3 regions of the Donghicola sp. genome follow, and region 2 is predicted to be linked to each of the others. Evidence: riboswitches for the same ligand, from Rfam matches in the RefSeq annotation. Region 2 holds a riboswitch; each other region holds the start of a gene.

Region 1 (9,888 bases), on a different contig from region 2:
GACGTACTGTGCAACCTGAGTGTAGGTGATGCCCTTCATGCCGCCGATAACCGCGTAGAAGAACACGATGGCCGCGCCGATCAGAAGGCCGGTCAGTTTGTCAACTTCGAGGAAGCGCGAGAACGCAACGCCCACACCGGTCATCTGACCGATCACGTAGGTCAGCGATGCAACGATCAGGCAGATAACAGCGACGGTACGCGCAGTCTGGCTGTAGAAGCGGTCGCCGATGAACTCAGGCACGGTGAACTTGCCGAACTTGCGCAGGTAGGGCGCAAGCAGCATCGCCAGCAGAACGTAGCCGCCGGTCCAGCCCATCAGGTAGGCCGAGGTGTTGTAGCCGCCAAATGCGATGATACCGGCCATCGAGATGAACGAAGCTGCCGACATCCAGTCCGCACCGGTTGCCATACCATTCACCACAGGGTGAACGCCGCGGCCGGCTGCGTAGAATTCCGAGGTCGAACCCGCGCGGGCCCAGATCGCGATGCCGATGTAGAGGGCGAACGTCGCGCCCACCACCAGCAGGTTTAGTGTAAATTGATCCATGATATCAGGTCCTTAAAACTTATTCTTCGTCCACGCCGTATTCGACGTCGAGCTTGTGCATGCGCCATGCGTAGAAGAAAATCAGAACAAGAAAGACGAGAATGCTTCCCTGTTGTGCGAACCAGAAACCAAGGTCCGTTCCGCCGACTTCGATACCCGACAGAAGCGGGCGCAGCAGAATGGCCATGCCAAAGGATGACACGAACCAGACGATCAGGCACCCTTTGATGATACTAATATTTTTCGACCAGTAGGCCGAGCTGTCCTGTTGGCTTGCCATAGGCAATCCTCCCCATTTTCCAAAAAGCTATGGTCTTGATTCGTAGTCCGGGGCGGTTCCTCCTTCGCCCCGGAGACATTCTAGGAAACCTAGCTGATCGCGCTCTCTACCATTTCGGTCATCTTTGCGGTGATCGCATCGATGTCGCCCATGGCGTCCACGCGGCTAAGTTGCCCCTTTTCGTCGTAGTAGGCGATCAGGGGGGCGGTCTGAGCGTGGTACGCCTCGAGGCGGGCTCCCACGGTTTCAGCCTTGTCGTCGGCACGGCGCTTGAATTCCGTGCTTCCGCAGTTGTCACAAACACCTTCGGCAGCGGGCTGCTTGAAGCTGTCATGATATCCTTCGCCGCAACCGGCGCAGGTGTAACGGCCAGAGATACGCTCGACCATCGCTGCATCGTCGACTTCCATCGCGATGGCGGCGTTGACCGACTGGCCATTCTCGGCCAGCAGCCCATCAAGAGCTTCGGCCTGAACAGTGGTGCGGGGGAAGCCGTCAAGGATGGCGCCTTTGGCGACGTCATCCTCTTTGAGGCGGTCCCGCAGAATGTTGATGACGATCTCGTCGCTGACCAGCTCGCCCGCGTCCATCACGGCCTTGGCCGCTTTGCCCGCGTCGGTGCCGGCGGCAACAGCTGCGCGCAGCATGTCACCGGTCGACAGTTGCACCAGACCGAACTTCTCTTCGAGACGGCGGGCCTGGGTGCCTTTGCCGGCCCCGGGGGGGCCAAGCAAAATGAGAACTGCGGGTGTGGTCATGGTTGTCGCTCCATCCATCTCCGTTAGCCCCGGTTCATCCGGTTTTCGATCAGCTCGTCCACGCAGCCAGGTTCGGCCAAGGTCGAGGTGTCACCCAGTGCGCCAAAGTCGTTCTCGGCAATCTTGCGCAGGATGCGGCGCATGATCTTGCCCGAACGGGTCTTGGGCAGGTTGGGCGCCCACTGGATCAGGTCGGGCTTCGCGATCGGACCGATCTCGGTGCGGACCCATTTTTCCAGCTCTTTGCGCAGCTCTTCGGTGGGCTCTTCGCCGTTCATCAGAGTGACGTAGGCGTAGATGCCCTGACCCTTGATCTCGTGCGGATAGCCAACCACTGCGGCTTCGGCGACTTTGGCGTGTGCCACCAGCGCGCTTTCGACTTCGGCAGTGCCCATGCGGTGACCGGATACGTTGATCACGTCGTCCACACGGCCAGTGATCCAGTAGTAGCCATCCTCGTCACGGCGGCAGCCGTCACCCGAGAAGTAGTAGCCCTTGTACTGGCTGAAGTACGTGTCTTGGAAGCGCTCGTGGTCGCCCCAGACGGTACGCATCTGACCGGGCCAGCTGTCGGCGATACACAGAACGCCTTCGGTCGCACCTTCGAGAACTTCGGCAGTGGTGGGGTCCAGAACGATCGGCTGAACACCAAAGAAGGGCGTGGTTGCCGAGCCGGGCTTCAGCGCGGTTGCACCGGGCAGCGGTGTCAGCAGGTGACCACCGGTTTCGGTCTGCCACCACGTGTCAACGATAGGCGCTTTGCCTTTGCCGACAACGTCGTTGTACCAGTTCCATGCTTCGGGGTTGATCGGTTCGCCCACGGTACCAAGGGTCTTGATCGACGACAGGTCGTACTTTTCGACGAACTCGGTGCCTTTGCCCATCAGAGCACGGATCGCGGTCGGCGCGGTGTAGAACTGGTTGACCTTGTGCTTTTCGCAGACAGCCCAGAAACGACCGGCGTCGGGGTAGGTGGGAACACCTTCGAACATCAGCGAGGTCGCGCCATTCGCCAGCGGGCCATAGACGATGTACGAGTGGCCGGTGACCCAACCCACGTCAGCGGTACACCAGTAGACGTCGCCCTCGTGGTAGTCAAAGACCAGCTCTTGGGTCATCGCCGCGTAGACCAGATAGCCGCCCGAGCAGTGAACAACGCCCTTGGGTTTGCCGGTCGAGCCCGAGGTGTACAGGATGAACAGCGGATCTTCGGCGTTCACTTCCTCGACGGGGCATTCGGGTGCTGCGTGCTCCATCAGAGCGTTCACGTCGACATCGCGACCGTCGACCCAAGTGGTCTGACCGCCGGTGTGCTTGACCACGAGGCAGCGGACCTTGTCCGAGCAGTGCAGAAGCGCGGCATCCGCGTTCGACTTCAGCGGGGTGACGCGGCCGCCACGGGGCGCTTCGTCTGCAGTGATGATGACCTTGGCGCCGCAGTCGTTGACGCGGTTTGCCAGAGCGTCGGGCGAGAAGCCCGCAAACACGATCGAGTGGATCGCACCGATACGGGCACAGGCCAGCATTGCATACGCCGCTTCGGGGATCATGGGGAGATACAGGATGACACGATCACCTTTGGTCACACCCTGGCTGCGCAGGACGTTCGCCATGCGGCAAACCTTGTCGTGCAGCTCGTTGTAAGTGATGTGCTGTGCTTCGTCGTCCGGATTGTCGGGCTCGAAGATGATCGCAGTCTGGTCGCCGCGCTTTTCGAGGTGACGGTCAATACAGTTATAGGCAACGTTCAGGGTGCCATCGTGGAACCACTTGATGCTGACTTCACCAAAGTTGTAGTTGACGTCTTTGACTTGGGTGTAGGGCTTGATCCAGTCCAGACGTTTGCCGTGCTCGCCCCAGAATGCTTCGGGGTCGTTCACCGACTGGGCATACATCTCTTGATACTTTGCCGCATCAATATGAGCGGTTTTCGCGAATTCAGCCGGAACTGGATAGACCGGTTCCTTGACCTCGGCGGTTTGCGCTTGAGTGGACATTAGGCTCCTCCCTCTGTCGTTTTATGGACGCCCCGTATGGGGGCAAATTGCAGCCACAGAATATGTCGGCGTCTCTCCCTTAGCGAGACATTACCAGAGTTTGAAAACAATGGAATAAGTCCCTGCAAGGCATCAATTTATTTGTGAAGCCTGTTTACTCGCGGATGTCATTTTGTAAATTCACTGAAAATAACGCGGTGAAATTTTCGTGAAAACAATGTGATAGATGCAAAATGAGAAAACCGTTAGCGCGGTATCTTTGCGACCAATGTATGGGGTGGCTGCGACGGAACGGCGCAACCTTGACGATGGTAGCGCCGATCAATTTGTTTGCAGTTTGTTGGTCAGATGGTTGCAACCTTTTACTGAAGCCGCATTTGACTCCGTCTGGCCCCGCGGCGTCTGGGGGCGGGCATGGGCCGTGTCGCTTCGACCAGCAGGGTTTCGAACGCGGCCAATGCTGCTGAGTCGGAATCGAAATAGTGCAGTTTCGCGATTGCTGCGCGGGCCTCTGCGCGCATGTCGGTCGTATCCTCAAGGCTCAGACACCATTGAAGAAAGCCCGCCCGCGCCCGTTCCGTCGGATCAATTTGAGAATGTTTTGCGGCCGTCAGTCCGGCCACGATAGTCGTTAAGGTCATAGCGCCCTCCGCGCGTTTGGACCAAGGAGGACAGGCGGAAACCGATATGCCCGAACGCTGCAGAAGCTGGGGCCACCGCATCCGCCGGAACACCCCGTCCGGGTTTGCATTGCTTAGATGGCAGGTCTCCTGACTCGCGTGTCTTTGCCGTTTCGGACCTTCCCGGCGCGGGGCCAGTGGTTCTGCCGAAGAGCTCTTCGCTTACAGTTGCGGGGGCAGTCGCGGATTTACACCACGTTCCCTTTTCATGCCGTTCCTGCCGGAGCAGGGCGGGCAACCATCTGCGCTGACCATGACGGGCCCGTTGGGGCCCGTCAATTCAATTCGCTCAGGCTTTGATGGATTGCCAACGGCATCTCGGACACAGCGTCACCGCGATCCAGAAAAATAGCCCCATAAAGCCAATTCCGAACACAGCGCCGCCGGCCTCTGCCACTGCGGGGTGCAAGGTCAGCATGCCCGCCGTGCCCACCACAACGGCCAAACCCTTTTGCGCTGGGGCGAAGGCTGAACCTGTTGCGATTCCCAAAATCCATAGCGCCCCAAGCAATTCGGTCCCGCCGCCGACCCCCTCGATCAAACTGGTGGCGATGTGCCAGTGACGGGCGGCATCCGACGGCGCGGTGCGATAGATCTCTGGCAAACTAGCCAGCGCGACCACAGCGACAAGCCCCGCCGCAATCACCAGTGCGGACCAGACAAAACCTACTCCGGTGATCCAGCGCCGCCAAAGGGGCGCATCGCGCTCTGACAGGGCCAGCACCAGCATTAGCAGCGCCAGCCCGTTGACCACGTAAATGCTGAAATACCACAGCCGCAACGCGCCGGAATGGGTGACGATAAAGGCGATGGTCCGGATTGACGGCACGCCCGCGGCATCTAGATCTGCCCCAGAAAAGATGGTCGCGTACATCAGCAGGCCAACCAGATAGGTCAGCCCGCACACTGCTGCCGCCAGCGCCGCAAAGGGTCTATCCGACGACCGCATGGCCACGCCCCTTCATGCAGTTGATCACGATGTCTTCTTTCTTGTCTTGGTTTTCGACCGCAACCGTGCCCCCCAGAATGGCGGCGCCCCCCAACGCGCTGCCGACCATGTCGTCATCGTCTGCCACTGCCGACAGCAAAGCCCCCGCGGCCGCTCCGATGGCGGCAGCACCGTAGGCCTCTTGGGTCAATTGGGTCTGGTTCTTGGCCAGTCGCTGGCAGGCAGCCAGATCGCTCTGGAACCCGATCGTGGTGGGGCCGTCATTGATCGGGGTGTAGTTTGCGCCGCTGTCACCGCAGGCGGACAGCAGGGTGCCCGCAAAAAGGGCGAGGATGAAATGCTTCGAGTAACCTTCCATGGTCATGCTCCGTGTCTGAATTGACTGACACGGCTTTTGACCGATTGGTGCAATTTCTCACATGACCGCAGGTGTCACGGACATGACACTTGGTGCCAATTGTTACGCGGGGCGCTGCAGGTGCAGGTAGGTCTCGCGAAAGCGGCGCTCCAGATGGTCGCCCGCCAGCAGTGTTCCGCCCGAGCCAAGGGGGGCGACATTGGTGTCGTAATTCGGGTTAAAGAAAAGCGGGACGCTGACGCGTTCTTGGCTCGTGCCGATGACGCGGTGCAAGGTGGCCTTGATCCGCCCGTTGGTCCAGCTTTCCAGCATTTCGCCGAAATTGATGATGAATGTGCCCGGCTCGGCTTGAACAGCCAGCCAAGCGCCGTCGCGCTGCTGCACTTCCAGTCCCGCAACGCCGTCTGTCGCCAAGAGCGTCACGCAGCCATAGTCCGTATGCGCCGCGATCCCGAAATCATTAGCGCCCGCATCGACCGGACGGGTGGGGTAGTAATTCCCGCGCAGCAAGGTCATCGGCTTGGTAAAGGCTTCGTCAAAGCTGCCCTCGGGCAGGCCGACCGCTGCAATAATCCCGCGAAGTGTGTCCATGGCGACACCGACCGCGCGGTCCGCATAATCTTCGACGGTCTGTTTGAAACCGACGGGCTGATCGGGCCACTGGTTTGGTGCGTAGCAGGTCAGATGGGCCAGTGGGTCATTGGCGGGCAGCGCGAGGCCACTGTCAAAGACCTGCTTGTAGTCGGGGTTCGCGTTGGGATCGACCTGTTCGGAATAGGGTGCACCCCAACCCCGGTTCGCGCCGGTGCGGGCCATGTTCACAGGCTCTTTGGCGGCCTCTGGCAACTGAAAGAACGCGCGATAGGCGTCGATCACGCGCAAGACGTCCTCTGGCGAGAGGTCGCTGTTCACCAAAGTCATGAAGCCGACCTCTTGGGCCGCGCGGCGCAGCTCTGCCATCGTTTCTGGCGCGCGGGAGATCATCTCGCGGGCGTCAATACGGGGGATGGTGGTCATGGCAAGGGCCTTTCGGGTGTCGCGTCGCGGCGGACCCTAGCGCCCTTGGGGTACGGTTTCCAGCGTGTTCGCAGGGCGCGCCATCAGAGCGCCGAAATCCACGACTCCCCAGAAGCCCGCAATCTTGTAGGGCTTGAGTAGGTGTTCTGGTGCAACCAACTGGTCCTGTCGCGAAAGCTCCGAGATTTTCTCGCTCAGCGCCTCAATATCTTGGCGGATCTCCAGCGCGGTTTCGGTTCGCATGCGGCGAGATATGGTAAAGAAATGATCTGCGTTACCGGATGGGGTGCTGATGCCATGCGCGATGAAGCGCAGGTTGACCTCTTTGAGGAGGGGCAGAAGCGGGCCATTGGGTCGAAACCGGATCGGGGCATGCGACAAAAGCCGAATTTTGTTGCCCGCGCCGACCTCTGCCAACCCTAGCCGTTCCAGAGTCATACCCATCTGGTGCAGCCGCGTCGGGCTCAGGTCCATGACCTGTGCGATGTATTCGGGCGCGCGCAGATCACGCAGCAGGATCAGGAAGTAAAAGAGGGGCGGGTCTGCCGCCAAACTTAGTTCGGTCGCCATGGGCAAGACAGTCGCCTCTGCCTTCTGGCGGGCGGCATTGTCGGTCACGTCTGACAGCGACAAATCGAGTGCGTCGCAAATTTCGATGATGCGGCTCAGTTTGCAATCCCGCGCCGCAAAGATGCGTTTGATTGTGGGCTCTGACAGTCCCATCGTGTCAGCCAGATCGGCATAGGTCATGCGCCGTGCGCGCAGAGCCTCTTGCAGGACTTTGAAGACATCTCCGCGCATATGGGCTCCTGTGATACGGAATTGGGTATTGGCGTATCGTTAAGTGATACCAAATCGATGATCTGCGCAATAAGCGTATCACAAGTATAAGTAGTTTTCATCTTAATCGATGGAGATTTCAGAATGACTTTACACTTGAATGTGACCCTCTTGGCAGGTGTGCTGGCGACCTTCACAGCCCATTCGGCAACCGCAGGTGAGTTCGAGTTTCCCGAGTCAGCGATCTTTGACGCGGCGCATAACCGGATCATCGTAAGCAACATCAAAGGTGGCTTCACAGACGCGGATGGAAATGGCTATTTGTCCAGCCTGAACCCTGACGGGACGTTGATGGCACAGCATTGGCTGACGGGCTTTGATGCGCCCAAGGGAATGGCGATCTCGGGGGATCGGCTGTTCGTGGCAGACGTTGCGGGATTGGTCGAAGTGGATTTGGAGAGCGCTGCAGTGGTGGCTATCCACCACGCGAAAACGGCTGAATTCCTCAATGATGTGACGGCGTCCGATGACGCGGTCTATGTCTCTGATCTGATGACCGACACGATCTGGCGCCTGCAGGACGGAAGCTTTGAACCTTGGGTGCAAAGCGCAGCACTCAGCCATCCGAACGGGATAGCCTGGGATGAAGACCGGTTGATCGTCGGGTCTTGGGGGCAGGGCCTGCACGAGGATTTCACCACAGACGCGCCGGGCGATTTGTTGGCGGTTGATGCAGCAAGCCAAGACATTGAGGTGATCGCGGAAGGGGTCGGAAACATCGACGGTGTCGTGATGGTGGACGGACGCCTGATCGTCAGCGACTGGGTGCAGGGGGCCCTGATCGAAGTTCAGGACGGCGGAGCAGAGGTGATCGGTACGTTCCCAGCAGGCTTGGCGGACATTGGGACCGATGGGGTGAACCTGCTGCTGCCGCACATGCTGGAGGGTCGCGTGCAAGTTCTGCCGCTGCCGTGAAACGAAGACCCCCGCGTCCATGTGGGGCGCGGGGGGCACTGTTTAGGCGGTGGTGCTGATCGCTTCGCCAAGAATATCGATCAGGGTATCAATATTCTCTTTCTCAAAAATCAGCGGCGGCGACATTGCAATCGTTTCGCCTGTATAGCGGACCATGGCACCGGCCTTGTAGCACTTGAGGAAGACCTCGTAAGCTCTTGTTCCGAATTCACCTTCGCGGCTTTCCAGTTCCACGCCACCGATCAGGCCGATGTTTCGGATATCCTTGATTGGGCCTTTGTCGCGCAGGCTGTGGACCTTTTCTTCCCAGTAGCTTTCCAGCTCTGCGGCGCGAGTCAGCAACCCGTTCTGCTCGTAAATGTCGAGTGTCGCCAAACCTGCCGCGCAGGCCACGGGGTGACCCGAATAGGTGTAGCCGTGGAACAGTTCGATCATGCCCTCGGGGCCGGTCATGAAGGCGTCGTGGATAAAGCCCTGCGCGAACACAGCGCCCATGGGCAGCGTCCCGTTGGTGATCCCTTTGGCCGTGGTGAACATATCGGGGACAACGCCGAATTTCTGGCTCGCGAAGGGTGTGCCAAGACGGCCGAAACCAGTGATCACCTCGTCAAAGATCAGCAGGATGCCGTGCTGGCTGGTGATCTCGCGCAGGCGCTGCAGATAGCCCTTGGGCGGGATCAACACGCCGGTCGAGCCAGCGACAGGCTCCACGATCACGGCGGCGATGGTTTCCGCACCGTGCAGAGCGATGATCCGCTCCAGATCATCAGCCAGATGCGCACCATGCTCGGGCTGGCCTTTGCTAAACGCATTCTCGGGCAGGTGGGTGTGGGGCAGGTGGTCCACGCCGGTCAGCATTGTGCCAAAGTTTTTGCGGTTGTTGACGATACCGCCCACGGAAATGCCGCCAAACCCGACGCCGTGGTAACCACGCTCGCGACCGATTAGACGGGTGCGCTGGCCTTCGCCGCGCGCACGGTGGTAGGCGAGCGCAATTTTCAGCGCGGTATCTACGGACTCAGAGCCGGATCCGGTGAAAAACACGTGCTTGAATTCGTCGGGCGCAAGGGCGCGCAAACGATCGGCAAATTCAAACGCGATCGGGTGACCCATCTGGAACGCAGGCGCATAGTCCATTTCCAAGAGCTGGTTATAAGCTGCCTTCGCGATCGATTCATAGCCGTGGCCCGCGTTGCAGCACCACAGACCAGCAGTGCCGTCCAAAATATCGCGCCCGTCGTCAGAGGTATAGTGCACCCCCTTGGCCCCAACCAGCATGCGCGGGTCGGCCTTGAACTGGCGGTTGGCGGTAAAAGGCATCCAGAAGGCGTCCAGCGGGATATTGCGCGCAGCTTGATTCATCAGAGCGATCCTATAAGTCGTTTGAGACAGATTACGCCTTTGTTTTGCCAGCGGAAGTCTGTTTTTTGCTTTCTCTAAGATATTGATATAACGATACCGGATCGGAAAACGTTGCGGATCGTGGACATGGTGAACAACTTCGATGACCCAGAAAACGAGGTGGCCATCCGGCTGCGCCGATTG
Region 2 (9,888 bases):
CAGGTGCGCAGGTGGCCCGCCGCGCCGCAGACCGCGCCACCGCGCAGGACGGCAAACCCCGCTGGGTGGCGGGCGCAGTGGGACCGACCAACCGCACAGCCTCCATCAGCCCTGACGTGAATGACCCCGGTTACCGCGCCGTGACCTTTGATGATCTGCGTAGCGCCTACGGCCAGCAGATCGACGGGCTGATCGCGGGCGGCTCTGACCTGATCCTGATCGAGACGATTTTCGACACGCTGAACGCCAAAGCCGCAATTTTCGCAGCCTTTGAAAGCTTTGCCAAAGTGGGTCGGCAACTGCCCATTATGATCTCGGGCACCATTACCGATGCATCGGGGCGGACGCTTTCGGGGCAAACGCCCACGGCCTTCTGGCACTCGGTCCGTCATGCGCGGCCCTTCACGGTGGGTCTGAACTGCGCCCTTGGCGCAGACGCCATGCGGCCCCATCTGGCGGAACTGGCGGGTGTTGCAGACACCCGCATATGCGCCTACCCCAACGCGGGCCTGCCCAACGCCTTTGGCCAATACGATGAAACGCCCGAACAAACCGCCAAACTGGTTGAGGTCTTCGCCCGCGAAGGTCTGATCAACGTGGCGGGCGGCTGCTGCGGCACCACGCCTGACCACATCCGCGCCATCGCGGAACATGTCGCCCCCTACGCCCCCCGCCAGATCAAGGAGACCGCCGATGTCTAAACCTCTTCTGCGTCTTTCCGGTCTGGAGCCCTTTGTCCTGACCCCCGACATTCCCTTCGTCAACGTGGGCGAACGGACGAACGTCACCGGCTCGGCCAAGTTCCGCAAGCTGATCACCAACCGCGACTATGCCACCGCTTTGGACGTGGCCCGCGATCAGGTGGAAAACGGCGCGCAGATCATCGACGTGAACATGGATGAAGGTCTGATCGACAGCAAACAGGCGATGATCGACTTTCTGAACCTAATCGCCGCCGAGCCCGATATCGCCCGCGTGCCGATCATGATCGACAGTTCCAAATGGGAGGTGATCGAGGCCGGCCTGAAATGCGTGCAGGGCAAGCCGGTGGTGAACTCGATTTCGCTGAAAGAAGGCGAAGAAGCGTTCATTCACCACGCAAGCCTCTGCCTTGCCTATGGTGCAGCGGTCGTGGTCATGGCCTTCGATGAGGCAGGCCAGGCCGACACCCTTCAGCGCAAGATCGAGATTTGCGAACGCGCCTATAAGGTGCTGACCGAAAAGGTCGGCTTCCCGCCCGAAGACATCATCTTTGACCCCAACGTCTTTGCGGTCGCCACCGGCATCGAAGAGCACAACAACTACGGCGTCGATTTCATCGAGGCCACCCGCTGGATCCGCCAGAACCTGCCCCACGCCCATGTGTCGGGCGGCGTGTCGAACTTGTCGTTCAGCTTCCGCGGCAACGAGCCTGTGCGCGAGGCAATGCACGCGGTCTTCCTCTATCATGCCATTCAGGCGGGCATGGATATGGGCATCGTCAATGCCGGTCAGCTGGCGGTGTATGACCAGATCGACCCCGACCTGCGCGAGGCCTGCGAAGATGTGGTTCTGAACCGCACCCCAGACGCGACAGAAAACTTGCTGGAGATCGCAGAACGCTATCGCGGCGCGGGCGGTGGCAAAACCCGCGAAAAGGACATGTCCTGGCGCGAGTGGCCCATCGACAAGCGGTTGGAACATGCCTTGGTCAACGGGATCACGGAATTCATTGACGCAGACACCGAAGAGGCCCGCCAACAGGCAGAGCGCCCCTTACATGTGATCGAAGGCCCGTTGATGGCCGGCATGAACGTGGTCGGGGATCTGTTTGGCGCAGGCAAAATGTTTCTGCCGCAAGTGGTAAAATCCGCCCGCGTCATGAAGCAGGCCGTGGCCGTGCTCCTGCCCTATATGGAAGAAGAGAAGCGCCAAAACGGTGGCGATGGCCGCGAGGCGGCGGGCAAAGTCCTGATGGCCACGGTCAAGGGAGACGTCCACGATATCGGTAAGAACATCGTCGGCGTGGTTCTGGCCTGTAACAACTACGAAATCATCGACCTTGGCGTTATGGTCCCACCCCAGAAAATTCTGGAAGAGGCCCGCAAGCATAACGTCGATATCATCGGGCTTTCGGGTCTGATCACGCCGTCCTTGGACGAAATGGTGCATCTGGCGACCGAGCTCGAAAAAGAAGGCTTCGACGTGCCCCTTCTGATCGGCGGCGCAACTACGTCGAAGGTGCATACGGCAGTAAAAATCGCCCCGCAGTACCAACGCAATCAAGCGATCTATGTAACCGACGCAAGCCGTGCGGTGGGCGTGGTGTCTGCCTTGCTGAGCGATACGCAGCGTGATGAATACGTCGCGGGCATCCGCTCGGACTACACTGAGGTCGCCGAGCGTCATGAACGGGCGGAATTGGCCAAGCAGCGATTGCCCTTGGCCGCAGCCCGCGCGAACGCCATGCAAATCGATTGGACAGATTACACTGTTCAGGCTCCAAAGTTCACGGGTCAGCAAGTCATCGACGACTGGGATCTGGCGGAGATCGCGCGCTACATCGACTGGACGCCGTTTTTCCAGACTTGGGAGCTCAAGGGCGTCTACCCCCGCATACTAGAGCATGAGAAATACGGCGAGGCGGCGCGCAACCTTTTTGCCGACGCGCAGGCGATGCTTCAGCGGATTATCGAAGAGACGTGGTTCAAGCCCCGCGCCGTGGTCGGCTTCTGGCCCGCGAACCGTACGGGTGACGACATCCAGCTGTATACCGACGACGCTCGGACCCAGCCGCTTGATGTGCTGCACACCCTGCGTCAGCAGACCTCAAAGAGGAAAGACAGCCCTAATCTTGCGCTGGCCGATTTCGTCGCGCCCGAGGGCACGCCTGACTATGTGGGCGGTTTCGTGGTCACTGCGGGCCCCCAAGAGGATACGATTGCCAAAAAATTCGAAGACGCTGGTGACGATTACAGCGCGATCATGGTCAAGGCATTGGCCGACCGCTTTGCCGAAGCCATGGCCGAGATGCTGCATCAGCGTGTACGCCGCGATTACTGGGGCTACGCCAAGGATGAAACCTTCACGCCAGACGAGCTGATCAAAGAGCCGTATTGCGGCATCCGTCCCGCACCCGGCTATCCTGCTCAGCCCGATCACACTGAAAAGGTAACACTTTTCAAACTGCTGGATGCAGAGGCCAACACCGGCGTCGCGCTAACAGAAAGCATGGCCATGTGGCCCGGCGCGTCGGTCAGCGGCCTCTATATCGGGCATCCGGACGCTTATTATTTTGGCGTGGCCAAGGTAGAGCGCGATCAGGTCGAAGATTACGCCGCCCGCAAAGGCATGGAAGTGGCCGAAGCCGAGCGCTGGCTCGCCCCAATCCTGAATTATCGGAGCAGCCCCGTAGCGTCCCAAGTCGCGGCAGAGTAACGGCACATTTCGGCCCATAGCCCCGCACGGCGGCCCACACGTCCGGACGGGGCTGACCGCCATCAGACCATGGTCTAATTTCGTCCCTGATCGAGTCTCCATAGCCTGCGATCAGGGAGGAAAATTCATGCGTTTCAGAACCGTCGCGGCTGTGTGGCTTGCGGGGCTCATCCCGTTGTCGGGGCACGCCCAAGGCTTGGACATCAATGTCCACTTTCTGCGCGAGCAGACCGAAGAGATCGCGACGCTCTCGAATCTCGACCCTCGCCCCGAAGACCTGAGCATTCAGGGCGCCGAACTTGCGATCAAAGACAACGCGACCACCGGAAAATTCCTGAAACACGGGTATAGCTTGACCCTGCATGACGTGCCCGTGGGCGATGATGTCGTCGCTGCCGCCAAGACGGCCCTGCAGACCTCTGACCTGTTGGTCACTGATGTGTCGTCGGATCTTTTGCTCAAGATTGCAGACCTACCCGAGGCTGAAAACGCCTTGATCCTGAACGCCACAGCCGAAGATAGCGCTTTGCGCGATGAGGCCTGCCGCGCAAACGTGCTGCACACCGCGCCGGCGCTGGCCATGCGGACCGATGCGCTGATGCAGTACTTTCTGTTCAAGCGCTGGGGAAAACTGGCGATGATCGAAGGCACCTACCCTCAGGACACCGCCTATGCCGAGGCTTTGCGATATTCGGCCACCAAATTCGGTCTCAAGTTCGGCGAAACCAAAATCTGGGCCTTTGATGCGGATATGCGCCGGAACGCGGCGGCCGAAGTGCCGCTCTTTACCCAAGACTTGCGCGACTATGACGTCCTTCTGATTGCGGACGAGGCCGAGGATTTCGGGCGTTATGTGGCCTATAACACGTGGCTCCCCCGTCCGGTGGCGGGCAGCGAAGGAATCTCTCCCCAAGTTTGGGCACCTGTGGTCGAACAGTGGGGCGCCGCGCAGCTGCATTCCCGCTTCGAAGAGCTTGCGGGCCGCAGCATGGAGCCCGAAGATTACGGCGCATGGGCTGCCATCCGCAGCATCGGAGAGGCCGTGACCCGCACGAACGCCGCCGATGCGCCGACCCTGCGCAATTATATGCTTTCGCCTGATTTCGCGCTGGCGGGATTCAAGGGAACGCCGCAAACCTTTCGCGATTGGAACGGCCAGATGCGCCAACCCGTGCCGCTGGTCACCAGCCGCGCTATGGTGATGCAGGCCCCCCTGCCCGGCTTCATGCACCAAACCAACGAACTCGACACCTTGGGCGTGGACGCGCCCGAAAGCTCCTGCACCGCTTTCAAGGAATAATCATGCGTATCTCGACACTTGCTGTGATAGCCGCGATGGCCGCACACCCTGCCTTGGCCGATGAAATCTGGGTTACGAACGAAAAAGACGATACAGTCAGCGTGATTGACATCGAAACGATGGAGGTCAGCCACACCTACGAAACCGGCGAGCGCCCGCGCGGGATTACCTTTAGTCACGACTACAAATACGTCTACATCTGTGCATCCGACAGCGACGCAGTACAGGTGATGGACCCCGCCACTGGCGAGATTCTGCATGACCTGCCATCGGGCGAAGATCCCGAGCAATTCGTCCTGCATCCCGATAACAAGCACCTTTATATTGCCAACGAAGACGATGCGATCACCACGGTTGTGGACGTCGAGACTCGCAAGGTGATTGCCCAGATTGACGTTGGCATAGAACCCGAAGGCATGGCTGTCTCGCCCGACGGTAAGATCGCGATCACGACCTCTGAAACCACGAATATGGCGCATTGGATCGATACAGAAACGCAGGAACTGTTTGCCAATACGCTGGTGGACTCGCGCCCGCGCCACGCCGAATTCGTGAAAGACGGCGCCGAGATGTGGGTCAGTGCAGAGATCGGCGGCAGCATTTCGGTCTTTGACACCGCGACACAGACGGAAAAAGCCAAGATCCGCTTCGAACTGCCGAACATCCATCCCGATCGCATCCAGCCCGTGGGCTTTGAACTCGGCGAAGGGGACAAGTTCGCCTATGTCGCGCTGGGGCCATCGAACCATTTGGCCGTCGTAAATGCCGAGACCTACGAGGTCGAAGACTACATTCTGGTCGGTCGCCGCGTTTGGCACATGGCGTTCAACGCCGACAAGTCGCGCCTGTTCACCACTAACGGGATTTCTGGCGATGTTACGGTCGTGGACGTAGCCAAACGCAAAGCGCTGAAAACAATCAAGGTTGGTCGCTTCCCGTGGGGTGCCGCCTTCCGCCCGACCAACTAACGGAGCAGACCTATGAGAAAATTCATCACGATGCTAGCGATCGCGGCCACCTTGCCCATGGCTACGATGGCAGATGACGACGACGATGATGACATGAAGTTCGGCATGGCCGGTCTGTTGTCCGCCAAAAACAAGCATGACCTCGAACCGATCCAACTCAGCGCGGGCATGCCGCTGACTTCGGAACCTTGGGTGCTGAAATCCGGCAGCTATTACGAGTTCGAAATTCAGGGCGACGGCAGTCAGGAATTGGCGCTGGTCGGCCACGAATTCTTCCGCGCGATCTGGATCGACGAGATCGTGGTCGAAGGTCTGGAAATCCGCCCCCTCGGACTTGATTCCATCGAGTTTGACGAGGCCGGCGAGATGGAAATCGGCTTTATCGCGCTGAAGCCCGGCTCTTACTACATCAAGATTCCCGGCAGCACGGGCGAGACCCAGCGTCTCGACATCACCATCGAATAAACCGTGTCCAAATTGCGGAATTTTTAGCTGGGTGCATCACAGGTGCACCCGCATAAATTGCCTGTCCAAAGATGCCGACCGACACTTGCTGCGTCAAAGACGGCACCCCATGACTTGCGCGCAATATCTACGTCCGAAGGGACAATCTTGGCAATTGACTCAAGGGGTCCAATTGCCCATTACAAACGTGTGAACGGTTCTGCAACGCGCGACACGGCGCAGCAGAAGTAAAAGGGAACACGGTGCGGCGTACCCATCAGGGACCAAAACCGTGGCTGCCCCCGCAACTGTAAGCGGAGAGTGCGTCCAAGGGGCCACTGAGGATCATCCTCGGGAAGGCAGGACAGCACATCGACCCGCGAGCCAGGAGACCTGCCGTCACAGGGTCGGGAAACCGGCCTTACCCAACCGGACGCCGGGGTGAGCGTCTGGCTCGGCAGGTTTAAACATCTACCGTGTCCAGCTTCCCTTCTGTCCTTTCATCCGTGGGCTTTGCCCGCACGCCTGAAAGGTATGATATGACTTTGAAACTTACAGCGGCAGCGATGACGGCATTGCTCCCCTATACCGCGCAGGCGCATTTCGTCCTGCCCTATGCAGATGACACCCAGATCGCGCGGCCCGGCGATGTGCCAGTGGCACTGGTCTTCTGGCACCCTTTTGACAACGGTCACGTCATGGACATGGAGACGCCGCAAGCGTTCTATATGATCCATCACGGCGAAAGAACCGACCTGATGAACCGTCTCGAGCCAACCAATTTCCAAGGCGCCGAGAACACAGGTGCGGCCTTCAGAGCCTCTGTCCCCGTCAAACGCTCTGGCGACTATGTGCTGGTGACCGAGCCGGTCCCCTATTACGAACCCAGCGAAGACAAATATATTCAGCAGTTGACCAAGGTGGTGTTCAACCGCAACCAACTGCCTACTGACTGGATGGCACCGGTCGGTCTATCTACCGAGATCGTGCCTCTGGTCAAACCCTATAACGTGATCGCAGGCTCATCATTCACCGGTCAGGTCCTGTCCGAAGGCCAGCCCGCGGCAGGGATCGAGATCGAAATCGAATACGTCGCCGCAGCGCCTGATATTGACAGCTTTGCCGCGTCGGCGCCGACTGTGCAGCCCATGCCGGGTGGCTCTTTGGTCGCGATTTCGGACGAAAACGGATACTTCACCTTTGGTGTGCCTAAGGCAGGCTGGTGGGGCTTTGCCGCGCTCGGCTCTGGCCCCGCAACCGAACATGATGGCAAAGAGCTCAGCCAAGATGCCGTGCTCTGGATCAACGCCTACGATATGGAGTGAACCATGCATATCGTTGACGGAGCGCTTTCGAACCCTGTTGTTATCGCCGGAACGGCCATGGCCATTGGCGGTATCGCGATGGGGCTCAAGCAATTGACCCTAGAGCGTATCCCCGCGACTGGCATCCTGTCGGCCAGCTTCTTTGTCGCCGCGCTCATCCATGTGCCGATCGGCCCTTCCTCGGTCCATCTGGTGCTGAACGGGCTGGCGGGGCTGATCCTAGGATGGGCGGCGTTTCCGGCGCTCTTCGTTGGGCTCTTGCTTCAAACGGTTTTCTTTGGCTTTGGCGGGCTGACGGTCATCGGCGTCAATCTGTTGAACATTGCAGCGCCCGCGGTACTGGCTTGGCTGCTCTTTGGGCGACTGGTGGAACGCGGAACCCCGATGTCCGGCGCGATTTGGGCCGGTGTCGGTGGTGCGTTTTCCATCGCTGCGACTACGATCTTTGTCGCGTTTTCGTTGGCTTTAACGGGGGACGAGTTCATTCCTGCGGCCAAGTTGGTGCTGCTGGCCCACATCCCCGTCATGGTGATCGAGGCCCTGCTGACCGGCGCAGCGGTCTATCTGGTGCGTCAAGTGCGGCCCGATCTCTTTACCGCGGTCAAGGGGGTCGCCCCATGATCCGCGGGCTCGCTCTGATCTTTGCACTCCTTGCGATGCCCCTGCCCGCAGCCGCACACAAGGTGATCTTTGCGATCTTCAAATCCGGCGATGTTGTCGAAGGGGAACTCGGGTTTTCCAACGGCGACATGTCATCTGGCGCTGTGATTGAGGCATTCGACAGCGCAGGCAACAAAATCGGCGAGGCCATCACGGACGCAGACGGGTTCTTTGTTTACGCTCCGACACAAGAGATCACCCATATCTTCAAGGCTGATATGGGCGCAGGTCATGTGGCCCAGGCCGAAATGACCGCAGATGACATCGCAGATATCCTCGGCGTGGCCGCTGCAGAAGAAACCGTTGCCAAAAGCACCACCCCCGCATCGCCAACCACAACAGGCGGGGTCACCGTTGCGTCCTTGTCCAGCGAAGAGCGTTTGGCGATTGCCGAGGCCGTGCGCGACGAGATGCGCCCACTGCGCCGCGAACTAGCGGCCTACCGCGAAAAGAATGACCTTCAAACAATTCTAGGCGGACTAGGCTACATCTTCGGTCTGTTCGGCCTGTATTTCTACATCGCGGCGCGCCGCCGGATGGAGGGTTAAGGGATGAGCGATCGGTTGACCAACCCCGAGAAAACACTTCGGATAGGCCCCATGATGACAATGGGGCACATTCCGGATCTCGACCCGCGCATGCGGATCGTCTTGGCCGCCCTCTTCGCTGTGGTTGTTGTATCCCTGTCCGACCTGATCGCCTTGTGTCTGGCCGTGCTCGTCGCAGTCACACTGCTACCCTTGTCTGGTTTGCCTGCAAAACGCACGTTCAAGCGCATGGCAGCTATGGACGGTTTCATTATCTTTACCCTGATCCTACTGCCGTTTTCCGTGCCGGGAACACCGATGTTCACCTTTCTCGGCTTTGATGCCTCGTGGGAGGGGCTGCGCCAAGCGGTCGAAATCGCGCTGACCGCGAATGCTGTCATCCTCGCACTCATGTGTCTGGTCGGCTCGATGGAGCCTGTCACTATGGGGCATGCCTTGCACGCCCTGCGGATGCCTGAACAACTGGTGCAACTGTTAATGTTCACCACACGCTACATCGAGACCCTGCGCGAAGAGTACATGCGCCTGCGCGCCGCGATGAAGATGCGCGGTTTCCGCCCTGGCACCAATTGGCACACCTACCGCAGCTTTGGCTATCTGGTCGGGATGATGCTGGTCCGCGCGCTAGAGCGGTCCGAGCGCGTTCTTGGTGCCATGAAATGCAGGGGCTTTACGGGGCGGTTCGTGCTGCTAGAACAATTCCGGATGACGGATCGGGATTGGCTGTTTGCTGCGCTGATGACGGCCGCATCCGTCTTTCTGCTTGTGGTCCAATTCCGCCATGCCTTTGCTTGAACTTCGCGACATCGCCTTTGCCTATCCGGCCCACGCGCCTGTGCTCGAGGGCGCAAACCTGACCATTCACGCAGGCGAACGGCTGTCCATCGTTGGACCAAACGGCGTGGGAAAATCTACACTTCTGAAGATTGCGGTCGGCCTGCTGCGACCTAGCAGTGGTCAGGTTCTGGCCTTTGGCCAAGAGCGCCGGACAGAAACCGAATTCGCCGAAGTGCGCCGCCGCATCGGCTACGTGTTCCAAGATCCGGACGATCAACTCTTTTGTCCAACGGTGGCCGAGGATATCGCCTTTGGCCCGTTGAATTTGGGCAAATCGCGCGACGAAGCTTTGGCCATCGTCGATGATATCCTGCAACAACTGCATCTGACACACCTGCGGGACCGGATCACCCATCGCCTGTCAGGCGGGGAAAAACGCTTGGTGACGC
Region 3 (9,888 bases), on a different contig from region 2:
AAGCCTACGGGGCAGCCGATGATGGCCGCGGGGCGCGGGCAGTCGGGGTCTTCGAGCATGTTCAGCAGGTGAAACAGTGCGGTCGGGGCATTGCCGATGGCGACCAGAGCGCCCTCAAGATGCGGGCGCCAAAGTTCCACGGCCGCGGCCGAGCGGGTATTCTGCATCTTTTCAGCCAGTTCGGGGACCTGCGGGTCCTTGAGCGTGCAGATGATCGCGTTGTCGGCGGGCAGGCGCGGGCGGGTGATGCCTTCGGACACCATGCGGACGTCGCACAGGATCGGCGCGCCGTTCGCCAGCGCGGCGCGGGCGATCTCAGCCATGCCGTCGGAGAAGCGCACGTGCTCTTCCAGACCCACAAAGCCAAGGGCGTGGATCATGCGGACCACGACGGATTCTTCATCCTTGTTGAAACGGGCGAGGTTGGCCTCGGACCGGATGGTCGCAAAGCTTTCCTTGTAGATGGCGGCGCCGTTGGTCTCGTAAACGTGGGGCATTCAGGCTCTCTTGGTCGTCAGAAGGTCGGGATGGAGGATCAGCGCGTCGGATGCAAGGCCGGTTGCAAAACTGTTAGCGCTGGCTGTGCCATTGTGGATCAGGTCAAAGGTGTCCGGGGCCGTGGCGGTCAGGGTGATCGGCGCGGCGGAGGGGTGCGCACAGCCCTTGGCGCAGCCGGACACGTGCAAGAGCTGCGGTGTGTGCGGGGCCAGTTGGCGGGCCAAGGTGCGCGTGTCGCTCAGGGCTTGCGGGCAACCGGGGGCACCGGTGCAGGCCACGACATTCAGGCGCGGATCGGTGGGATCGGTGATCAGGCCGTCGATCTCGGGCAATGCGGTCAGGTTCTCGAGCAGCAGCATCCGCCACGGGGTCAGGCGGATGGGGGCCAATTTCGCCAGCGCGGCGAGGGTTTTCGCCTGCATCTGCCCGAATTCGAGGCCCACAAGGGTGCCGTTGCTGGTGCGTCCGATCTGCGGGTTGTGCTGCGCGGGCTGCGCCGGAGCAGTCTGGTATTCAGCGGGTAATTCGTTAGTTTTCAGGTGGCGGGCCATGCGGCCTCGGCCTTCGGGTGCACCGCCAGAGGTCAGGAACCAGCGGGCGATTTCCAGCGCGGTTTCGGCGGCGGAGTCCACGGTCACTGGGATGCCCATGTCGCAGGTGTCGGCGCGGACGATCAGGCCATTTTGGCCCCGCTCGATGCGGATATCGGCGCTGATATCGGTCATCACGGGAGTGTCGCCGCAGTCCACCGCATAGCCGAACTTGCCCGGCGTGGCGGGGGCGTTATCGGACGACAAAGCCAGCATCAAAGTGGTCGCGATGCGGTGGCTTTCATCGCCAGCGGTCCAATAGGGCGTCAGGACGATATTCCGGCGGGTCTCAGTAGCGATGTCGCGGTCGATCAACCCGAGCATGCGCAGTCCGTCGATCAGGGGGGCGTGGGTGGCATCGGTGACGCCCCGGATCTGCAGGTTCGCGCGGTTCGAGATGTCGATCAGCCCGTTCCCGTAGATCTGCGCCAGATCGGCGATTTTGGCGGCCTTGTCCTGCGCCAAGCGGCTGAGGGGGGCACGCACGCGCACCACCAGGCCGTCGCCCGATTGCATGGGGCGCAGGGCACCGGGGCACCAACCTTGGATGATGGGGGCGCTCATGTCAGGGCCTCCAGTTCCGCGATGATCGAGTTGCGGCGCGTGACCCAAAGGCCCGCGTCCATCAGTGCGCGGAAGCGGTCCTTGAGCGCCTGAAGGGCCTGTGGGTTGGCGTCCGCCATGAACTCTGTCAGGTCGGCGCGGCCCAAAGTGGCCTCGAAATACTGGTCGAACAGGTGGGGACCAACGACCCCTGCCAGATGGGCAAAGGCGGCCATGTGGTCGAGCGTGGCGGCGATTTCGGCCGCGCCGCGGAAACCGTGGTTCATCATGCCGTTGGCCCAGTCGGGGTTGGCGGCGCGGGCGCGGACGGTTCGGGCGATTTCTTCGTTCAGGCTGCGCGCGCGGGGGCGGTCCGGTTGGGTCGCGTCCATGTGGTAGAGCGCGGGGGCCTCTTGGCCTAGGCGCTTCATGGCGGCGGCGAAACCGGCCTCGTGGGCGGCGTAGTCGCTGGCCATCAGGACGTCGGTTTCCGGCAGGTCCTGTAGGTGGACAAAGCTGTCGGCGGTTTGCAGGCGGGTTTCGAGGGCCTCGCGGGCTTCGTGGACCTCGCCTTTGGCGTCGATTGCGTGGGAACTGGCGGCGAGCCATGCCTCGCCAGCGGCGGCGCGGGCTTCTTCGCTGTAGTCGTCCAGTGATGCGCCCATGTTGAGGCCGTATTGTCCCGGTTTGGGGCCAAAGACGCGGGGGGTGCGGGCGGCGTAGGGGTTGTCCTCGGGCGCCTCTTCGCGCTCGGCCAGCTTGTCGGCGGCGCCTTCGAACATCTGGGCTAGGCCGGGGAAGACGTCGCGGAAGAGGCCCGAGACGCGCAAGGTCACGTCGATGCGGGGACGGTTTAGCAGGGCGAGCGGGATGATCTCGAACCCGCTGACACGTTCGGAGCCGTCGTCCCATTTCGGCGCGAGGCCCGCGAGGTGCAGGGCCATGGCGAATTCCTCGCCTGCGGTGCGCATGGTGGCGCTGCCCCAGAGGTCGATCACCAGCCCCTTTGGCCAGTCGCCGTGGTCCTGAAGGTGACGGCGCAAGAGTTCCTCGGCCAGCTTGACGCCTTGGGCGTGGGCGGCGCGGGAGGGGACCGAGCGGGGGTCGGTCGTAAACAGGTTCCGGCCTGTGGGCAGGACGTCCGAGCGGCCTCGGTATGGGGAACCAGAGGGGCCAGCGGGGACGAAGCGGCCGTTCAGGGCAGCGTGAAGGCCCGCGTTTTCCTGTGGTCCGTAGTCGCCTGCGCCAAAGATGTGCAGCCCCTCGCCGTACTGGCTTTCTTTGATGTCGCAGACAAAGCGGTCAATGCGGGTAATGGCTTCGGCGGCAGAGGCGTCGTGCGGGATGCCAAGGTCCTCTTCGACGCCAGTGCCTTGGGCCTCGGCGCGGATGTCGGCGATTAGGCGGTCGCGGCGGGCGGGGTCAAGGCCGTCTGCGGTCGAGTATTCGTCCAGCAGGTGTTCCAGGCGCCCCATTCCCACGGGCAGTTTGGTCTGCGCCATGGGGGGCGGCAGGTGGCCGATGGTGACGGCAGCGATGCGGCGTTTGGCTTGGGCGGCCTCGCCCGGGTCGTTGACGATGAACGGGTAGATGACGGGCAGGTCGCGGATCAGCGCCTCGGGCCAGCAGTCACCGGACAGGGCCACGGATTTGCCCGGCAGCCATTCCAGCGTGCCATGGGCCCCGATGTGGACCAGCGCGTCGGATTGGGCGCGGAGCCAGAGGTAGAAGGCGACGTAGCTGTGGCGCGGGGTGCGGGACAGGTCGTGGTAGTCGTCGTCGCGGGTCTGGACGTCGCCGCGCTCGGGCTGGAGGGCGACCAGCGCATTCCCTGCGTCAATGGCGGGGAAATGGAACGCACCATCACGGAACAGCGGGTCGGTGTCGGGCGTGCCCCAAGCCGCGATTAGGTCAGCGCGGAGGGGGTCGGGTAGGGTGTCTAGCGCCTGTTCGTAGGCCGCGAGCGGATAGGTCAGGGTTTCGGTGGTCAGGCGCTGGCCCAGGTTCGACTGGGGGCGTACGGTGTGGCCGCTGGCATTGAGGTCAACCAGGATTTGCTCGGCGCTGGCAAGCGCGTCCATGCCGACCGCGTGGGCGATCTGGTAGGTCTTGCCGGGGTAGGTGGACAGCACGAGCGCGATCCGGTTGTCTGCGGCGGGCAGGGTGGACAGGCGGTGCCACTTCTGCACGCGGTCCGCTAGGGCGTCGATGCGGGCAGGGTCCGCACGGTGGGCAAAGCGGGAATATTCGAGGTCTGGATCCTTCTTGCCCGGCTGTTTGAAGCTGGCGACACCGGCAAAAATGCGGCCGTCGACTTCGGGCAGAACCACGTGCATGGCAAGGTCGGCGGGAGAGAGGCCGCGGTCGGCGTCATTCCAGTCCTTTTTGCGGGCGGTCGAGAGGGCAATCTGGAATACGGGGCAGCCAGCGGCATCGAGGGGCGAGGGTTCGCCATTGCGGCCTTGGGCCGAGAAGGCGGTCGCGTTCACGATGGTGGCGGGTTTCAGGGTCTCGATCTCGGTGCGCAGCCAGTCGGCAGCGGCAGGCGCTTTGAGGCTGCTGGCAAAGGCTCCAAAGGCTTGGAACCCGCGCTGCTCCAAAGCCGCGATCATGGCGTCGATGGGCGAGGTGTCCGCCGATGTCAGGTAAGAGCGATAAAATGTCACCAGAGCCAGCGGGCGGTCGTCGCGCTGCGGATCGGTGACAACGCCCGTGTCGGGCAGGTAAAAGCCCGCATCCGGCACGGTTTTTGCGCCCATCACGGGGGCCGCATAAAGGCCAGCGGCCAGCGCCAGTTGGGCGAGCGCGGCTTGGGCCGCAACGGCGCCGCCAGCGTCGCACAGCTGCTGAAGACGGCGCAGGGTCGAGACGGGCAGGGTGCTGAGCTGGTCCAGCCGGTCATCCTGACGTCCGTCGGCGGGCAGGACGGCCAGCGCAATCCCCTTGCGCCGCGCCAAGTCCTGAAGGGTCGCCAGACCGTAAGACCAGTAGCTTTCGCCGCCGATCAGACGGACCAGAATGCCCTTGGCCCCCTCGAGCGTTTGTTCGGCGTAGACGTCCACGGACAGAGGATGTTTCAGGGCCACAAGGTTCGCCAGACGCACGGTCGGCAAGGTCCCCTTGGCCCGATGGTAGCCCGCCGCGAAAGCGCCAAGGTCCGAGTCCGAGAACGACAGCACAATCAGGTCTGCGGGCGTTTGCCCCAGATCCATCGGCGTATCGCTCTGGTCGAGCCCGTGGCTTTCGCGGAAGACGACGTGCATGGGATCAGACGCCCAAAGCCGCTTTGATTGCGGTCTCGTCGATGTGGTCGTGTTCAGCAATTACCACCAGCAAGGACGCGCGGGGACGGTCGCCCCAAGGCTGGTCGTACTGCGCACGAATGCGCGTGCCCACCGCCTGCACCAGATAGCGCATGGGTTTGCCCTTGACCGCGACGTAGCCTTTGACACGCAAGATATTCTGGTCCTTTGCCATTTTCACAATGGCATCTTGCAACGCCTGAACGTCCTCGACTTCGCCAAGATCGACCACGACGCTGTCGAAATCGTCATGTTCATGGTCATCGTGGCCGTCGTGGTGCGAAGGCCGGTTCTCCAGATCATTCTCGGCAGCCGCCTCGAGACCGAGGATCACGCGGGGATCGACCGCGCCATCGGTGATTGCGATGATCGGCAGTTTGCGGGGGGCTTCGGCCTCGACCACCTCTTTGGCCTTGGCGATGCCAGCCTCACCGGCCAGATCGGCCTTGGACAGCAGAACGATGTCGGCGCAGCTGATCTGGTCTTCGAACACCTCGGACAGGGGTGTTTCGTGGTCAAGGCTCTCGTCCGCCTCGCGTTGGGCCTGAACGGCGTCCAGATCGGGGGCGAACTGGCCACTCGCCACGGCCTCGGCATCGGCCACGGCAATCACGCCATCCACGGTGATGCGCGACTTGATCGCGGGCCAGTCGAACGCCTTGAGTAAGGGCTTGGGCAGGGCCAGACCCGAGGTCTCGATGATGATGTGCTCGGGCGTTTCGGGCAGAGCCATCAGCTGTTCGATGGTCGGGATGAAGTCATCGGCGACGGTGCAGCAAATGCAGCCGTTCGCCAGCTCCATGATGTTGTTTTCGGGGCAGTTTTCATCCGCGCAGGATTTCAGGATGTCACCATCCACACCAGCGGTGCCGAATTCGTTGACCAGAACGGCCAGACGCTTGCCCTGAGGGTTCTGCATCAGGTGACGGATCAGCGTGGTCTTGCCGGAACCGAGAAAGCCGGTGATCACGGTCACGGGGATTTTGGACAGGTTGGACATGGTTACTCCTGCGGGGGTATGCGGGCGATTGATTGTTTGCGAAAGGCCTGAGGGCGCTCGCGCCAGGGGACGATCCCGTCTGTGGTTTGGGCATAGGCCCGCACGCCGGTCAGGATCTCCTCTACCTGTGTGTCGGGGTCCATGTCGCCGTAGACATAGGTCCAACGGGCGGGGCCACCGGTCAGGGCGATCGAGCAGCCGCGCGAGCAGGCGGACAGGCACTCGGCGGATTTCAGGCGGACGTTTTCGGGCAGGTCTGACTGAGTCAGGGTTTCATACAGGCGCGCACCGGGGCGCGGCTCGTCCGCGACAGGCTCTCCGCCCGCGATGCGGCGGCAGGTGGTGCAGACGGTCAAGGTGACCTCGGCCATGGGTGCCTCCCTAAACTGGCTGGGAAAACGGGGGATCACTGGCCATCGGGCACGGGGAAACGCGCCTGTCAAAGCCGGCCGCGACACACCCCGGTCGCCCGTACATTTCATCGTGCTGGCAGGTCTCCCGGCTTGCGGAGCCCGAGGGGATCCTCGGCTGGCCCGATCCTTCCCGGCAAATGGATGCCAGTGGCAACGGGGCCTCTCCGGTCACGGTCGCGGGGGCGGCTGCGTTTCGGCTGCGATTTTGGTCGCAAAGCGGTAGCGCATTCCCTCTTCGCCTGTCATAGACAGGAACCAGCGCCGCCCACCTGAGGGAAGGCACCCCACCTTGTCAAGCGTAAGGATCGTCCTATGAGCGATAAGCCCCAAACCGATGAAGCCCGTCACGCGGCCAAGATGGCCAAGAAGAAAGCGGCGCGGGACAAAATCATGGCCACGAAAGAGGGCGAGAAGGGCCTGATCATTGTCCATACAGGGCCGGGCAAGGGTAAATCGTCATCCGGTTTCGGGATGATCCTACGCTGTATTGCGCACGGGATGCCCTGCGCGGTGGTCCAATTCATCAAGGGCGCGTGGGAGACCGGTGAACGGACCCTGATTGAGGCGAACTTCAGCGATCTGTGCCAGTTTCACGCCATGGGCGAAGGGTTCACTTGGGAAACCCAGGACAAATCGCGCGATATCGAAATGGCGAACAAGGGTTGGGAAAAGGCGAAAGAGCTAATCCTTGATCCCGAGATCAAGTTCGTGCTGCTGGACGAGATCAACATCGCGCTGCGTTATGACTATCTGGATGTCGAAGAGGTGGTGCGCTTCCTGAAGGAAGAAAAGCCGCCCATGACCCATGTTTGCCTGACGGGCCGGAACGCCAAAGAGCCGCTGATCGAGGCCGCAGATATGGTGACCGAAATGACCTTGGTGAAGCACCCCTTCCGCTCTGGGATCAAAGGCCAGAAGGGCGTTGAATTCTAAGCCTGATGGGGGCGCTGCCCCCTCTTGCCGCTCCGCGCCAATTCACCCCTGGGGTATTTGGGCCATGATGAAGATCTGTATGGCCTTCATCTTGGAGATAAATACCCTCGCCGAAGGCATTCGTGCGCAGCGCGGAATGAAAAAGGGCCCAGTTGGGCCCTTTTGTGTGTCCGAAGGTCGAAGCTGTCAGATCGCGAGGTATTCGGCGCGCAGCTCTTCGTTCGCGAGTACTTCGGCGGCAGAGCCATCGTAGACGATCCCACCGGTGTCGAGGATGATCGCACGGTCAGCAATTTGAAGAACGCGGACGGCGTTTTGTTCCACGATGACGGTGGTGATGCCCTGTTCCTTGATGTGCATCAGGGTTTTCTCGATCTCGTCCACGATCACGGGCGCGAGGCCTTCGTAGGGCTCGTCGAGGAGGAGGACCTTGATGTCGCGGGCCAAGGCGCGGGCGATGGCCAGCATCTGCTGTTCGCCGCCCGAGAGGGTCACACCCTCTTGCTTGCGGCGCTCGCCGAGGCGGGGGAACAGGTCATAGAGGCGGTCGATGGACCAGCCGATGGGCGGAGCGATTTGGGCCAGTTGCAGGTTTTCCTCGACCGTTAGGCCGGGGATTATGCGGCGGTCTTCGGGGACGAGGCCGAGGCCAGCCGCGGCTGCCTCGTAGCTGGTCATGTTATGCAGCGGCTGGTGGTCCAGCCAGATCTCGCCGTGGGTGACCTGAGGGCTGCCGGTGCGGGCGATGGCGCGCAGGGTCGAGGTTTTGCCAGCGCCGTTGCGGCCCAGAAGCGCGAGGATCTCGCCTTCGTGGACGTTAAAGTTCACGCCCTGCACGATGTAGCTTTCGCCATAGTAGGCGTGCATGTCCCAGACCGACAGGAAGGCGGGTGCCGTTTCTGCGTGGTTCGAGTTCTTGGAGAAATCGGGTCTTACGTTCATGGGGAAATCTCCTGATTAGACCTGCGCTTCGCCAAGATAGGCTTCGCGGACCTTTGGGTGGCCTTTGATGTTCTGCGGGGTGTCTTCGACCAGCGGGGTGCCTTGGGCCAGAACGGTGATCCGGTCGGCCAAAGAGAAGACTACGTGCATGTCGTGTTCGATGATGCACATGGTGATGTCGCGCTTGGTCTTTATCTCTTTGAGCAGATCGATGGTGTTGTTGGTGTCGGCGCGGGCCATGCCAGCTGTGGGTTCGTCCAGCAGCAGCAGACGCGGCTCCTGAACCAGACACATGGCCATTTCCAGACGGCGTTTGTCTCCGCGGGACAGGCTGCCTGCGTGCAGGTGCGCTTTGGACAGCATGTTCACGTCGTCCAGCATGGTCTCTGCCTTTTGCAGCATGTCGGACTCGTTCACGACAGAGCCAAAAGCATGCATGCGGAACGAACCGTCACGGCGGGCAAAGCAGGGGATCATCACGTTTTCTAGAACCGTCAAATCCGCGAAGATTTCAGGTGTTTGGAAGACGCGGCTGATACCCATCTGGTTGATCTCGTGGGGGGAGCGGCCCAGAACCGATTGACCGTCGAACATGACGCTTCCGGTGTCGGGGATCAGCTTGCCCACGAGGCAGTTGAGCAGGGTGGATTTACCGGCCCCGTTGGGACCGATAATGGCGTGGACGGTGTTTTCCTGAACGCTGAGGTTCACATCACCGAGGGCTTGCAGACCGCCGAAGCGTTTCCCAACCCCTTTGACTTCGAGAATACCCATCGGTTGCTCTCCTTATTCCGCGGGGGTGGTTTTGGCGGCAGCGCCGTCTTTGTCGGACTTGTCTTTCTTGAAGAGGCGCGAGATCCGCTGTCCCCCTTCGACAAGACCGCCGGGCAGGTAGATCACGACCAGCATGAACAGGATGCCGAGGGTCAGGTGCCAGCCTTTGCCGATGAAGGGATGGATGACAAAGACAACGAAGTCTTCGATCCCGTCGGGCAAGAAGCCGAACCACTGGTGCAGAACGTTGTCGTTGATTTTCGAGAAGATGTTTTCGAAGTACTTGATGAAGCCTGCGCCAAGAACGGGGCCGATCAGGGTGCCTGCACCGCCAAGGATGGTCATCAGAACGACTTCGCCCGATGCGGTCCACTGCATACGCTCGGCGCCTGCCAGCGGGTCCATGGATGCCATCAGGCCGCCCGCCAGACCGGCATACATGCCAGAGATCACGAAGGCCGCCAAAGTGTAGGGACGGGTGTTCAGGCCGGTATAGCGCATACGGTTCTGGTTACACTTCACAGCGCGCAGCATCAGGCCAAAGGGCGAGCGGAAGATGCGGACCGCGATGTAGAACGACACCAGCATGATGATCGCACACAGGTAGTAACCCGCGCTGAACTGGAAGTTCCATGCGCCCACGGCCATCTCGTAGGTCGAGCGCATTTCCAGACCGAACAGACTGGTCACGGGGATCGAGCCGTCAGCGGTCGCCGAGACACCCAGAATACGGGGATCGTCGAGGGTCAGCTGCAGGCCGGTTTCACCGTTGGTGATGGGCGTCAGAACCGAGTAGGCGAGGTTGAACGACATCTGCGCGAAGGCCAGCGTTAGGATCGAGAAGTAGATGCCCGACCGGCGCAGCGACACAAAGCCGATGAGCAGTGCGAACA

Evidence for each region. A riboswitch is a leader RNA that binds a small molecule or an ion and turns the genes downstream of it on or off. The one in region 2 is predicted to bind cobalamin.
Region 1: it holds a riboswitch for cobalamin, as region 2 does, so the genes downstream of both, N4A58_RS01635 (hypothetical protein) here and N4A58_RS13195 (DUF4198 domain-containing protein) in region 2, are expected to answer to the same signal.
Region 3: it holds a riboswitch for cobalamin, as region 2 does, so the genes downstream of both, N4A58_RS04645 (DUF1636 domain-containing protein) here and N4A58_RS13195 (DUF4198 domain-containing protein) in region 2, are expected to answer to the same signal.

Annotation. Positions count from the first base shown of each region.
Region 1 is NZ_JAOARZ010000008.1:108,189-118,076, reverse strand. Features, by position in the region: gene N4A58_RS01655 (sodium:solute symporter family protein) at 1-549, opposite strand, end outside; gene N4A58_RS01650 (DUF4212 domain-containing protein) at 569-829, opposite strand; gene N4A58_RS01645 (adenylate kinase) at 919-1,587, opposite strand; gene acs (acetate--CoA ligase) at 1,611-3,584, opposite strand; gene N4A58_RS01635 (hypothetical protein) at 3,947-4,225, opposite strand; cobalamin riboswitch at 4,327-4,522, opposite strand; gene N4A58_RS01630 (hypothetical protein) at 4,554-5,213, opposite strand; gene N4A58_RS01625 (glycine zipper family protein) at 5,197-5,571, opposite strand; gene N4A58_RS01620 (2-oxoglutarate and iron-dependent oxygenase domain-containing protein) at 5,674-6,588, opposite strand; gene N4A58_RS01615 (helix-turn-helix transcriptional regulator) at 6,625-7,389, opposite strand; gene N4A58_RS01610 (hypothetical protein) at 7,513-8,343, shown strand; gene N4A58_RS01605 (aspartate aminotransferase family protein) at 8,386-9,705, opposite strand; gene N4A58_RS01600 (cupin domain-containing protein) at 9,832-9,888, shown strand, end outside.
Region 2 is NZ_JAOARZ010000026.1:208,619-218,506, reverse strand. Features, by position in the region: gene N4A58_RS13220 (homocysteine S-methyltransferase family protein) at 1-701, shown strand, start outside; gene metH (methionine synthase) at 694-3,417, shown strand; gene N4A58_RS13210 (ABC transporter substrate-binding protein) at 3,545-4,717, shown strand; gene N4A58_RS13205 (YVTN family beta-propeller repeat protein) at 4,720-5,685, shown strand; gene N4A58_RS13200 (hypothetical protein) at 5,698-6,150, shown strand; cobalamin riboswitch at 6,328-6,545, shown strand; gene N4A58_RS13195 (DUF4198 domain-containing protein) at 6,669-7,454, shown strand; gene cbiM (cobalt transporter CbiM) at 7,458-8,075, shown strand; gene N4A58_RS13185 (cobalt ABC transporter permease) at 8,072-8,662, shown strand; gene cbiQ (cobalt ECF transporter T component CbiQ) at 8,666-9,457, shown strand; gene N4A58_RS13175 (energy-coupling factor ABC transporter ATP-binding protein) at 9,444-9,888, shown strand, end outside.
Region 3 is NZ_JAOARZ010000014.1:184,742-194,629, forward strand. Features, by position in the region: gene N4A58_RS04625 (precorrin-8X methylmutase) at 1-497, opposite strand, end outside; gene cobG (precorrin-3B synthase) at 498-1,652, opposite strand; gene cobN (cobaltochelatase subunit CobN) at 1,649-4,894, opposite strand; gene cobW (cobalamin biosynthesis protein CobW) at 4,899-5,933, opposite strand; gene N4A58_RS04645 (DUF1636 domain-containing protein) at 5,936-6,304, opposite strand; cobalamin riboswitch at 6,404-6,621, opposite strand; gene cobO (cob(I)yrinic acid a,c-diamide adenosyltransferase) at 6,659-7,279, shown strand; gene N4A58_RS04655 (ABC transporter ATP-binding protein) at 7,466-8,221, opposite strand; gene N4A58_RS04660 (ABC transporter ATP-binding protein) at 8,237-8,995, opposite strand; gene N4A58_RS04665 (branched-chain amino acid ABC transporter permease) at 9,008-9,888, opposite strand, start outside.